DNA from 4 places in the Allobosea sp. Tri-49 genome. Region 4 is predicted to be linked to each of the others. Evidence: riboswitches for the same ligand, from Rfam matches in the RefSeq annotation. Region 4 holds a riboswitch; each other region holds the start of a gene.
The links. Region 4 has a riboswitch for cobalamin ahead of BLM15_RS11585 (ribonucleoside-diphosphate reductase subunit alpha). Riboswitches for the same ligand answer to the same signal wherever they lie in the genome.
Positions count from the first base shown of each region.

Region 1: linked by a shared signal. The riboswitch ahead of BLM15_RS24710 (TonB-dependent receptor plug domain-containing protein) and the one ahead of BLM15_RS11585 (ribonucleoside-diphosphate reductase subunit alpha) in region 4 are both predicted to bind cobalamin.
Region 2: linked by a shared signal. The riboswitch ahead of BLM15_RS31965 (ABC transporter substrate-binding protein) and the one ahead of BLM15_RS11585 (ribonucleoside-diphosphate reductase subunit alpha) in region 4 are both predicted to bind cobalamin.
Region 3: linked by a shared signal. The riboswitch ahead of BLM15_RS18905 (CbtB domain-containing protein) and the one ahead of BLM15_RS11585 (ribonucleoside-diphosphate reductase subunit alpha) in region 4 are both predicted to bind cobalamin.

Region 1 is NZ_CP017946.1:5,124,391-5,127,215, forward strand. Features, by position in the region: gene BLM15_RS24710 (TonB-dependent receptor plug domain-containing protein) at 1-1,853, opposite strand, end outside; cobalamin riboswitch at 1,976-2,175, opposite strand; gene BLM15_RS24715 (flotillin family protein) at 2,249-2,825, opposite strand, start outside.
Region 2 is NZ_CP017946.1:4,858,836-4,861,660, forward strand. Features, by position in the region: gene BLM15_RS23460 (mandelate racemase/muconate lactonizing enzyme family protein) at 1-1,101, shown strand, start outside; cobalamin riboswitch at 1,131-1,341, shown strand; gene BLM15_RS31965 (ABC transporter substrate-binding protein) at 1,582-2,592, shown strand; gene BLM15_RS23470 (FecCD family ABC transporter permease) at 2,589-2,825, shown strand, end outside.
Region 3 is NZ_CP017946.1:3,924,286-3,927,110, forward strand. Features, by position in the region: gene cobO (cob(I)yrinic acid a,c-diamide adenosyltransferase) at 1-382, opposite strand, end outside; gene cobU (bifunctional adenosylcobinamide kinase/adenosylcobinamide-phosphate guanylyltransferase) at 397-909, opposite strand; cobalamin riboswitch at 995-1,174, shown strand; gene BLM15_RS18905 (CbtB domain-containing protein) at 1,210-1,383, shown strand; gene BLM15_RS18910 (CbtA family protein) at 1,394-2,149, shown strand; gene BLM15_RS18915 (DUF1636 family protein) at 2,198-2,623, shown strand; gene cobW (cobalamin biosynthesis protein CobW) at 2,620-2,825, shown strand, end outside.
Region 4 is NZ_CP017946.1:2,336,757-2,339,581, forward strand. Features, by position in the region: gene BLM15_RS11585 (ribonucleoside-diphosphate reductase subunit alpha) at 1-1,456, opposite strand, end outside; cobalamin riboswitch at 1,572-1,768, opposite strand; cobalamin riboswitch at 1,911-2,115, shown strand; gene metE (5-methyltetrahydropteroyltriglutamate--homocysteine S-methyltransferase) at 2,228-2,825, shown strand, end outside.

The DNA of each region.
Region 1 (2,825 bases), 2.8 Mb from region 4:
ACGCGCCCGAACACGGTCAGCCGCTCGTCGACCTTGTAGTCGGCGGCAAGGTTGACGATGGCGGCTCCCGGAGCGCGCAGGCGCGCGATCGAGAAGTCGCGATTCCCGTCCATACGCTCGCCGAGATAGATCAATGTCGCCGACAGCGTCAGCTTCTCGATCGGCGTCCAGCTCGCAGTGACGCTGGCCTTGTGGCGCGGCCGGCGCAGCAGTTCCTGGCGCGCGGTCTCGTCCTTGGCGAGGGTGAAAGTGTAGTCGGCGCGGACCTTGAACTGCGGCGTCAATTCCAGTGCTGCGAAGGCCTCGACGCCCTTCGTCGTGGCGCGGCCGATGTTCGTATAGGAGGTGCGCGCGGCGTTGGTCAGGATCAGGTTGTCGATGTCGTTATGGAAGTACGTCGCGCCGAATTTGACCTGCCCGCTCAGCAGCGGCTGCTCGAAGCCGGCATCCCAGCCGCGGCTTTCCTCCGGCTTGAGGTTCGGGTTGCCGTAGAAGTTGAAGGCCGGGCGTGAATCGCTGAAGCGCTCGCTCAGCGTCGGCGCCTTGAAGCCGGTGCCATAGCTCGCCTTCAGCTTGGTTTCGGTGCCTGGCACGATGAGGACCGGTGCGATGCGATAGGTGGTGTGGCCGCCGAACTTGTCGTCGTGATCGTAGCGGATATTGGCGACGGTGAAGAAGCGGTCGGTCCAGTTCGATTGCAATTCGACGAAGGCGCCCCTGTTGCCGTTCGAGACGGTCTTGTTGGGGGTGTCGAAGCGCTCGGTCTCATATTGCAGGCCTGCGACCAATGTCTGGCCCTGCGTGATCTTCAGGTCGCCGCGCCAATCGTATTTGGTGCGCTCGCCGAGATTCTCGGTCGGTAGCTCGAGAATGCCCGCGGCGTTCGGCCGGCGGTTGGAGCGATCCTGGTTGCTGTAGGAGACGCCGAAGCGGTTGACGAAACGGCCGTCCAGCGGATCCCAGACGATCTCGCCGCGGGTGAAGGCCTGGCGGTAGTTCTGACTGGAGCGGAAGGCATCCGGCCGGCTCGGGAAGCCGGAATCGTTAGTGAACAGCAACTGCCCGTCGATATAGCGGCCGACCCAGTTGACGCTCAGCGTGTCGGTGAGGCGGGCGCCGAGGCGGGCGGAATAGCTCCAGTTGTCATAGGAGTTGGGATTGCGGCGCCGGCCAGGCGGAACGAGTTCCGGCGGCGTTATTGGTGTCGCCTCCGCTCGAAAATGGCTGACGCTGAAGGCATAGTCGAAGCGGTCATTGCCGCCGCTGAGGCCGACGCTCTGGTTGAAGGTGCCGTGCGAGCCGGCTTCGATCGAGCCCGTCAGCTTCGGCGGGCCTTCGCCACGCTTGGTGGTGATCGAGATGACGCCGCCGAGCGCATTGGCGCCGTAGAGGCCGCTCTGCGGGCCGCGCAGCACCTCGATCCGCTCGATGTCGGTGGTCAGCATCTGGCCGAAATCGAAGGAGCGGTTCGGTGTTGAGGGGTCGTTCACCTCGATGCCGTCGATCAGCACCTTGACGTGGTTCGAATTGGTGCCGCGCATGAAGACCGAGGTCAGCCCGCCAGGGCCGCCGGTCTGGACGATGTTGAGGCCGGGCACGGCGGCGAGCGCCTGCGGCAGGGTGCGGCGCTGCTGGCGTTCGATCTCCTGTGCCGTGACGACGGTGACGGAGCTGGCGATCTCCCTGGCCGGCGTCGGCACGCCGGTTGGGCTGACGACGATCTCGTCGAGCGCGATCGGCTTCTCGCTCGATTGCGCTCGCGCTGCGAGTGGCGTCAGTAGGGTCGAGGCGGCGAGCAGGGACAAGGCAACAGGCAAACGCCCGCTCTTGGCGGGGCTGGGCAAACGGATCACGGTAAAACCTCGGCGGTAACGTCAGTGGCACGTCACCGCGAACGAGATAATCCGCTCCGCTCCCGCAAACGGGCGCGCAAAGGCTTATCACCCATCAGCGGACCCCCGGCCGATGTGTTCGCGTGTGACCACGGCTGACGGCAGGTCTCCTGGCTCGCGGGTCACCGCCTTTCACCGCCTTCCCAGGTCCGAGGCCCCAGTGGCGTGTGGCGAAAGGCTCGCCGCTTACAGTTGCGGGGGCAGCCGCAGCATGAGATGGCCAGGCCACCCGCACTGCGTTCCCTTTTGATCCCGTGAGGGAACCGTCGCATTCACGAGTAGGGCGGAAATGCGGCGGGGTCAATTCGGACTCCGCCGCCGCGTTCCCTCGCGTGAGGCGCCATTATCTGCGAGGATCAGTCCGGCTTGGCCGGAGGGGACGGCTCCTTGCCGGCGAGCGGCGTTTTGGGCGCAGCCGCCTTGGGTGTTGCCGACGCCTGCATCGAGTTGCCGAGCGAGGCGGCGAGCAGGGCCTGAGTCGGATCGGACCCCTTGAAGCCGGCCTGGGCCAGTATCTCGTCGAGGATAGGCTTCTGGGCGGTGAAGCTCAGGAGCTGGCTGGAGAGGTCGCCGATCGGGTTGCCGGCGTGCTCTCCCTGCGCCCCGGCAAGGGCGCTCGCGAACCCGCCCGCGCTGAAGATCCGGATGTCCGAGATCTTCTCGATCGGCTTCATCGCCTGCTCCAGAGCGAGCGGCACGATCTCGATCCGGGCCTTGGCCAGCTCGAACTCGATGATGCCCGCGGAGAGCGCATTGCGCGCCTCGTTCTTGGCGCGCTCGGCCCTGGCCTGCGCCTCGCCGAGCTCGATCACGCCGGTGGCGCGGATCTTGGCCGCTTCGGCTTCGGCCTCGGCCTGGATCTTGACCGCGGCGGCAAGGTCCTCGGCCGCGTGGCGCTCGGCCTCGGCCTTGACGGTGACCGCGGTCGCCTGC
Region 2 (2,825 bases), 2.5 Mb from region 4:
GCGCTGCTGGTGCGGGTCGCCGCCGGCGGCCATGTCGGCTGGGGCGAATGCGAGGCAGCCCCGCTGCCGTCGATCGCCGCCTTCATCTGCCCGATGTCGCACGGGGTCTGCCGGCCCGTCGCCGATTCCGTCCTCGGCCAGAAGCTGGATGGCCCGGAGGACATCGCCCGTATCGCTGCCGCGGTCGCCTACAATTCGATGGACCTGCTGCAGGCGCCGCATACCTTCTCCGGCGTCGAGATGGCGTTGTGGGACATCCTCGGCAAGCTGCGCTCCAAGCCGGTCTGGCGCTTGCTCGGCTATCGCCAGAGCCATCCCAAGACGCCCTATGCCTCGGTGCTATTCGGCGGCACGGCGCAGGAGACGCTTGAGCGTGCGCGGGATGCCAGGAAGCGGAATTTCCGTGCCGCCAAGTTCGGCTGGGGACCGATCGGCCGCGGCAGCGTCGAGGCCGATGCCGAGCATTTCGTTGCGGCTCGGGAAGGGCTGGGAACCGACGGGATACTGCTCGTCGATACCGGCCAGATCTTCATCGAAGACGTCGAGCGCGCGGCCGCCCGCTTGCCGGCGATGGAGAAGGCGGATGTCCGCTGGTTCGAGGAGCCCTTCCACGCCAGCGCGCTTGAAGCCTATGGCGCACTCGCCAAGCTTAGCCCAAAGGTGCGCCTCGCCGGTGGCGAAGGCGCCCACAATGAAACCATGGCCAAGCAGCTGATCGACTATGGCGGCATCGGCTATGTCCAGATCGATTGCGGCCGGATCGGCGGAATCGGTCCCTCGAAGGCGGTGGCGGATTACGCGGTGGCGAAGGGCGTGACCTTCGTCAACCACACGTTCACCTCGCATCTGGCGCTGTCGGCCTCGCTGCAGCCCTATGCCGGGCTCGCCGATCACGAAATCTGCGAATATCCGGCGATGCCGAAGCCGCTCGCCACGGCGATCTCCGCCAATCATCTGGAGCGCGATGCGCGGGGGCAGGTCGCAGCGCCGGATGCGCCCGGCCTCGGCATCGAGGTCGCGACCACCGCGCTGAAAAGCTACCTCCAGGACGTCGAGATTTCCGTCCAGGGCAAGCGGCTCTACAGCACGCCCAGCCTCTGAACGGCGCTTGACGATGTAGCGCCGCCTTATAGGGTGGGCGCGATCGAGGTTCTCCGGGTTGCTTCCGGAGCTAAGAGGGAATTCGGTGAGGCGCGCTTGCTCCAAAGCCGAGGCTGCCCCCGCAACTGTAAGCGGCGAGCTCTCCGTCCATCGTCCACTGGTGCTCCTTGCGCCGGGAAGGCCGGGCGGAACCGGCGTCGACCCGCGAGCCAGGAGACCTGCCCCGATCGTCGAAGACGTCTTTCGGGCGGGGTGTCCCGGAGGTGTGCATCGGTGGCGGTCGTCCGAGCCCGCCATCTGTCCACATCCCCTGCCAGCTCCCATCCGTCATCTCGGGGAGCGATGAAGTCCATGTCCATAACGACCACCATGCGCGCGACGGCGCAGAGCTTGACGGCTGCGTGCCGTCCCCTCTATCAGAAATGCAACATTGTTACATTTGAGGCTCGTCCTGTGCCGACTGCGCGTCGATTTGTCCGCCTGCTGCAATGGCCCGCTGCGGTGCTTCTCGGCACTTTGCTTGCGGGTGCAGCTTCTGCTGCGCCAACACAGTATCCGCTGACACTGGAGAACTGCCGCGAGAGCGTGACCTTCGCCGGTCCGCCCAAGCGCGTCGTCGCGATCGGCCAGACGCAGACCGAAATCCTCTACGCGCTCGGTCTCGCCGACCGCGTCGTCGGCACCGCGGTCTGGTTCTCGCCGGTCGCCAAGCCCTATCAGGCGGTCAACGCCAAGGTGAAGCGTCTCGCCGACAACGATCCGAGCTTCGAAGCGGTGCTCGCCCAGGAACCGGATCTCGTCACCGCGATGTTCGAATGGCATGTCGGGCCCAACGGCATCGTCGGCAAGCGCGACCAGTTCGCCAAGGTCAAGGTGCCGACTTACGTTTCGCCGACCGACTGTGTCGGCAAGGACAATTCCGGCGCCGGCGATGGCGTGCGCACGCAAATGTTCACGATGGAGCTGGTCTATCGCAATATCCGCGAGTTCGGCCAGATCTTCGACGTCGCCGATCGGGCCGATGCGCTCATTGCCGAGCTGAAGGCGCGCGAGAACAAGGCGGTCCAGGCTGTGGCGAACGTCAAGGCCAAGGACGTGCCGGTCGTGGTCTGGTTCTCCAGCAAGGACATCAAGGGCGACGGCTTCATGGCCGGCAAGAACGGCGTGCCCGCCTATATCCTGTCGAAGCTTGGCGCCCGCAACATCATCACCACTAATGAGGAATGGCCACTGGTCGGCTGGGAGAGCATCGCTGCCGCCAACCCCGCGGTGATCGTCACGGTGAAGATGGATCGCCGCCGCTTCCCGGCCGACGACATCGAGAAGAAGCTCGACTTCCTCAAGACCGACCCCGTCGCCAGCAAGCTCGATGCGGTGAAGAACAACCGTGTCGTCATCATCGATGTCGGTGCGACCCGCGCCGGCCTCGACACGGTCGATGGCATCGAGACGCTAGCCAAGGCGATCGCCGGTTTCGGCCTTTCTCCTTGAGCCACGCCGTCCACGGTCCCAACTGGCCAGCGCGGATCGCCATCGCGCTGGCGGCTCTGCTGGCGCTCACCTTCTCGGTGGCGCTGGCGGTGACGATCGGCGAGATGCGCATTCCGCTGGAGACGGCGCTACGGGCGCTCGGCAACGGCCTGTTCAGCCTCGATTTTCCGGTCAGCGCGATCCAGCAGGGCGTGATCTTCGATTACCGCCTGAGCCGGGCGCTGATGGCTGGC
Region 3 (2,825 bases), 1.6 Mb from region 4:
TGCTCTCGTCCGCCATCAACTCCCTGGCCTTGTCGAAGGCGCGGGTCGCCGCAGCGATGTCGCGGGCCTTGTCCTGCGTCTCCCAGGTGAAGCCCTCGCCCATCGAATGCCAGGAGATCTGGTCGCCGAAGGCCTCCAGCGCCTTGCGCTCGCCGGTCGACCAAGCGCCCTTGATGAACTGCACGACGCCGATGCGCCAACCATGGCCGAGCGCGCGCAGGATCAGGCCGAAGGCGGCGGTCGACTTGCCCTTGCCCGGGCCGGTGTTGACGATCAGCAGGCCCTTCTCGACCGTCTTGCCGGCGACCTCGGCGTCCTGCACTGCCTTGCGCTTTGCCATCTTCGCCTTGTGGCGGGCGGCATCCTCGGCTTGGTCCGTCATCGTCGCTTCGCTCTTCATTTCACCTGCATCGGCAATCCGGCGACCATGAAGACCACGCGCCCGGCCTGCGCCGCAAGCCGCTGGTGCAGGCGGCCGGCCTCGTCGCGGAAGCGCCGGGCGAGCGCATTGTCGGGCACGATGCCGAGGCCGACCTCGTTGGAGACCAGCACAACCGGTCCCTCCGCCTCGCGGCAGGCCGCAATGAGCTCGCCGGTCGCGATCGCGATGTCGCGTTCGGCAAGCAGGAGATTGGTCAGCCAGAGCGTCAGGCAATCGACGAGGATGGGCTGCCCGGACCGGGCGTTGCGGATCGCCTCGGGCAGCGCGACCGGAGCATCGACCGTTTGCCAATCGCGGGAGCGGCGGGCGCGATGCTCGGCGATCCGGGCCCGCATCTCGTCATCATAGGCCTGGGCGGTGGCGATATAGGTCCAGGCGGGCGGCAGCGCCTCGATCAGCGCTTCCGCATGGCGGCTCTTGCCGGAGCGGGCGCCGCCGAGGATGAGGGTGAGCGGGGGGAGGGTCATGCTGCAGTCTCCGCGTCATGCTTCGGCTTGCGCCGCGCTCCGCCGGGAATGACGGCATTGCATTGCACAGCACCGCGCCTGTGGCTAATGATCATCGGTGACGGTGCCTCGACGACGAGGTGAAAAGGGAACGCGGTGAAGGACCGCGGCTGCCCCCGCAACTGTAAGCGGCGCGTCCTGCGCCATCGGCCACTGGGTTTCCCGGGAAGGCGGAGCAGGACACCAAGCCGTGAGCCAGGAGACCTGCCGTCTTCCGATGTCGTCCAGCAGGCTGCCGGTGGGGTGGCCAGGAGTGAGCCAATGAACACCGCAACCGTCACCAGCCAGGCCAGCGTCTCGGAACGGGCGAAAGCCGTCGCCGCCGCGCTGATCCTCGGCTTCGTGCTGATCTACACCGTCGGCTTCGCCGCCTCGTCCACTGTCCACAACGCGGCGCACGACACCCGTCACGGCCTCGCCTTCCCCTGTCATTGAGGGGAAGCACATGGTCACGCGTATTCTCACGGTCAGCATCCTGGCCGGGCTTCTGGCTGGACTGCTGATCTCGGCGCTCCAGCACGTCACCACCACCCCGCTGATCCTCAAGGCCGAGACCTATGAGGCGGCGCTGCGTACGCAGGGCGCACCGATGCAGGCCGCCTTCACCGATGGCGCCCGCATCCAGCTCGCCCATAACGATCCGAAAGCCGGGGCGGAGCACACCGGCGAGCATGAATGGAAGCCGCAGGACGGCTTGCAGCGCACCGCCTTCACCAGTCTGGTGACGATCGGCACCGCGATCGGCTTCGCAGCCCTGCTGCTCGCCGGGATGATCGCGGCAAACGAACAGATCGACCAGTGCCGGGCGCTGGCATGGGCTGTCTGCGGTTTCCTCGCCTTCGGACTCGCCCCGGCGATGGGGCTGGCGCCTGAATTGCCGGGTTCAGCCGCGGCCGAACTGCAACAGCGCCAGCTCTGGTGGCTGCTGACGGCGGTGGTCACCGCCGGCGCGCTCTTCGTGTTCCTGCGGGTCGAGGCCTCCTGGGCGCGGGCGCTTGCCGTGCTGGCGCTGCTCGTGCCGCATCTGATCGGCGCGCCGCATCCGGCTGCGCCGGAGAGCAAGGTGCCGGCCGAGATCGCCGCGCATTTCGCCGCGCTCTCGCTCGCCATCCAGGCCGCCCTCTGGCTCGCCACCGGCTTTGCCGTCGGCGTGCTCTGGCCCTGGCTTGCTCGTCGCAGCGCCGCAGCCGCGGCGGCCTGACGCCTCGCGCGGCCGATTGCGGCCGCGCCAGCCCAAGGAGGCGTTTCGATGCTCGAAGGCGATCTCGCCCTCGCGACGGAAACCCGGCTGGAGCCGGGCTGCACCATCCATGTCTGCACCGTCTGCCGGCGCCAGCGCGAGGACCTGCCGGAGGGCTATGACCAACCCGGCATCGGCCTCGCAGCGGCACTCTCAGAGCGCATGGCCGGCAGCGGCATCGCCGTCGTCCCGGTCGAGTGCCTCGCCGTCTGCAAACGGCCCTGCACAATCGCGCTCGCGGCCGACGGCAAATGGACCTATCTGATCGGCGATCTCGACGCCGGTCTTCATCTCGACGAGATCGTCGGCGCGGCGGAAAGTTTTGCCGCCAGCGCCAACGGCATCGTTCCCTGGAAAGAAAGACCCGTCTCGTTCCGCAAGGGCGTGGTCGCGCGCGTGCCTCCTTTGCCGCGCCAGCAAGGATCAGATCAATGAACGCTCCGCAGACTACGACGCTCGGCAAGGTGCCGTGCACGATCATCACCGGCTTCCTCGGCGCGGGTAAGACCACTCTCGTCCGCCATCTGCTCGAGAATGCCGGCGGCAAACGCCTCGCCGTCCTCGTCAACGAGTTTGGCGATCTCGGCTTCGACGGCTCCTTCATCGCCGGCTGCGGCATCGAGGGCTGTACGCAGGA
Region 4 (2,825 bases):
TCGCCGTGTTCATGTCATGGGTGCGGCGGCGGTCGTCGCCGGTGTTCTTGCGGAGATCGAGGAACTCCTCGATGTCGACATGCCAGGTCTCGAGATAGGCGCAGACGGCGCCCTTTCGCTTGCCGCCCTGGTTCACCGCGATAGCGGTGTCGTTGGCGACCTTCAGGAAGGGCACCACACCCTGGCTCTCGCCATTGGTGCCCTTGATATGGGCGCCGAGACCGCGCACAGGCGTCCAGTCATTGCCGAGCCCGCCGGAGTATTTGGCGAGCAGGGCATTGTCCTTCACCGCCTTGAAGATGCCGTCGAGATCGTCGGCGACCGTGGTCAGGAAGCAGGAGGAGAGCTGCGGCCGCAGCGTGCCCGAATTGAACAGGGTCGGCGTCGAAGCCATGAAATCGAAGGACGACAGCAGGTCGTAGAATTCGATCGCCCTCGCCTCCCGGTCGATCTCGCGCAGGCTCAACCCCATGGCGACACGCATGAAGAAGGCCTGCGGCAGCTCGAAGCGGTTGCCGCGGACATGCAGGAAGTAGCGATCGTAAAGCGTCTGGAAGCCGAGATAGTCGAGCTGCAGGTCGCGCTCTGGCTTCAGCGCAGCGGCGATACGGGCGATGTCGAAGCGGTCAAGCTCGGGGTCGATCAGCTCGTTGGCAATGCCCACCTTCAGATAGGCCTCGAAATACTCGCCATAGCGGCCGGCCATCTCTTGCTGCGTCGCCTGCTCGGCGCGGCCGTGGACGAAGCTCAGCGCCTCGCGGCGCAGCTTGTCGAGCAGCAGGCGGGCCGAGACCTTGGCATAGTTCGGCTCGCTCTCGATCAGCGTCCGCGCGGCAAGGATCGGCGCCAGCGCCAACTCGTCGAGCGAGATGCCGTCATAGAGATTACGCTGTGCCTCGGCGAGGACGGGCTCGGCCGAAACGCCGTCGAGCTCCGCACAGGCCTCGCGAACCACCTTGTCGAGACGCGCGGCATCGAGCGGAACCAGCGTGCCGTCGGCGAGCTTCATCTGCAGCGACGGCGCAGCGGCGGCGGCCGGCTGGGTCTCAGCGACCACCTTGGCGCGCTCCCGGGCACGCTCGGCGCGATAGAGCACATAGGCGCGGGCGACCTTGTGATGCTCGCCGCGCATCAGGGCGAGTTCGACCTGGTCCTGGACGTCCTCGATATGGAAGGTGCGGCCGGTGGCGGCGCGGCGGGTCAGTCCGGCGACGACCTGCTCGGTCAGCTCGGCGACGACGTCGTGGATGCGGCGCGAGGCGGCAGCGCTGGAGCCTTCGACGGCGAGGAAGGCCTTGGTCAGCGCAACCGCGATCTTCGAGGGATCGAAAGGGGTGACCCCGCCGTTGCGCCGAATGATCTGGTAGCCCGGCTCGCTCGCCGCGGCTGTCGGCGGCGCAGCAGTGATAACCGGCGCGGCGGCCGCAGGCCGTTCGGCTTCGAGAGACAGAGACATCGGCATCAACCCCAAGATGTTGAGGGCAAAGGCCGAGCGGTTGCGTCGAGAAGGCGCGCGGCAACCCAAGGCCGCGACCTGCCAAGCGCACCACCGGGACACCCCGCCCGAGGACGTAAAACTAGGGTCGCGGCAGGTCTCCTGGCTCGCGGGTCGCAGCTCTCGCCCGTCTTCCCAAGGCCTTGCGGCCTCAGTGACTTACATGGACGCGAACTCACCGCTGACAGTTGCGGGGGCAGCGCCGGTTTCCCACCGGCTTCCCTCTTAGCTCTCGATCTTGCGATTCGAGAGACCATCGACCACCAGATTTAGTAGTCTCTGCGCTGACGCTGTCAATTGATCGTGCGTGACTTGTCTCTCGCATGTGGAAAGCGAGGATATCTCCAACAGCCCCCAAAAAACATGGAGACATAAAGATGTCTTTATATCTCGATTGACGTCTACTCTCGGATCGGCATACTGGCACGGTCGAGGTTCTCCGGCGCGGCTTGCCGCATCGGAGCTAAGAGGGAAGCCGGTGAAGTGCCGGCGCTGCCCCCGCAACTGTAAGCGGCGAGCCGCTGTCCAATCGAAGCCACTGGGACCGACAAGGTCGCGGGAAGGCCGGACAGCTGCCCTGACCCGTGAGCCAGGAGACCTGCCCCGACAACATGAACGTCCTCGGGCGGGGTGTCCCGGTGGTGCGGTTGCGGATCCGCGCCGATTTTCCGTCGCCCGGATTCTCACACGCGTCCGCTCTGGCCTTTGCCCCCATTTTATGGGGTTAAGCCTATGTCTCAATCAGTCTCCGTCGCCGCTCTCGGCACGCCGCGCATCGGTCCGCGCCGCGAACTCAAGACCGCGCTCGAAAGCTTCTGGGCCGGGAAATCGGACGAACAGTCCCTGCTTGAAACCGCAGCCGGTCTGCGCGCCGCCAACTGGGCGCGGCAGAAGGCGCAAGGGATCACCGTGATCCCGTCAAACGACTTCTCGTTCTACGACCAGGTCCTCGACACCAGCGTCATGGTCGGCGCGATCCCGGCCATTTACGGCTGGAAGGGTGGCCCGGTGCCGCTCGGCACCTATTTCGCCATGGCACGGGGCTCGCAGGGCGAGACCGAGCCGCACACCTCCTGCGGCCATGCTCATCACGACCATGAGCATCATCACGGCGTCCCGGCGCAGGAGATGACCAAATGGTTCGACACCAACTACCACTATATGGTGCCGGAGTTCGCAGCCGGGCAGCGCTTCGAACTGGCCTCGCTGAAGCCCGTCGAGGAATATCGCGAGGCCAAGGCACTCGGCTACGAGACGCGGCCCGTCCTGCTCGGGCCCGTGACCTTCCTCAAGCTCGGCAAGGCCAAGGATCCGTCCTTCGATCCGCTCT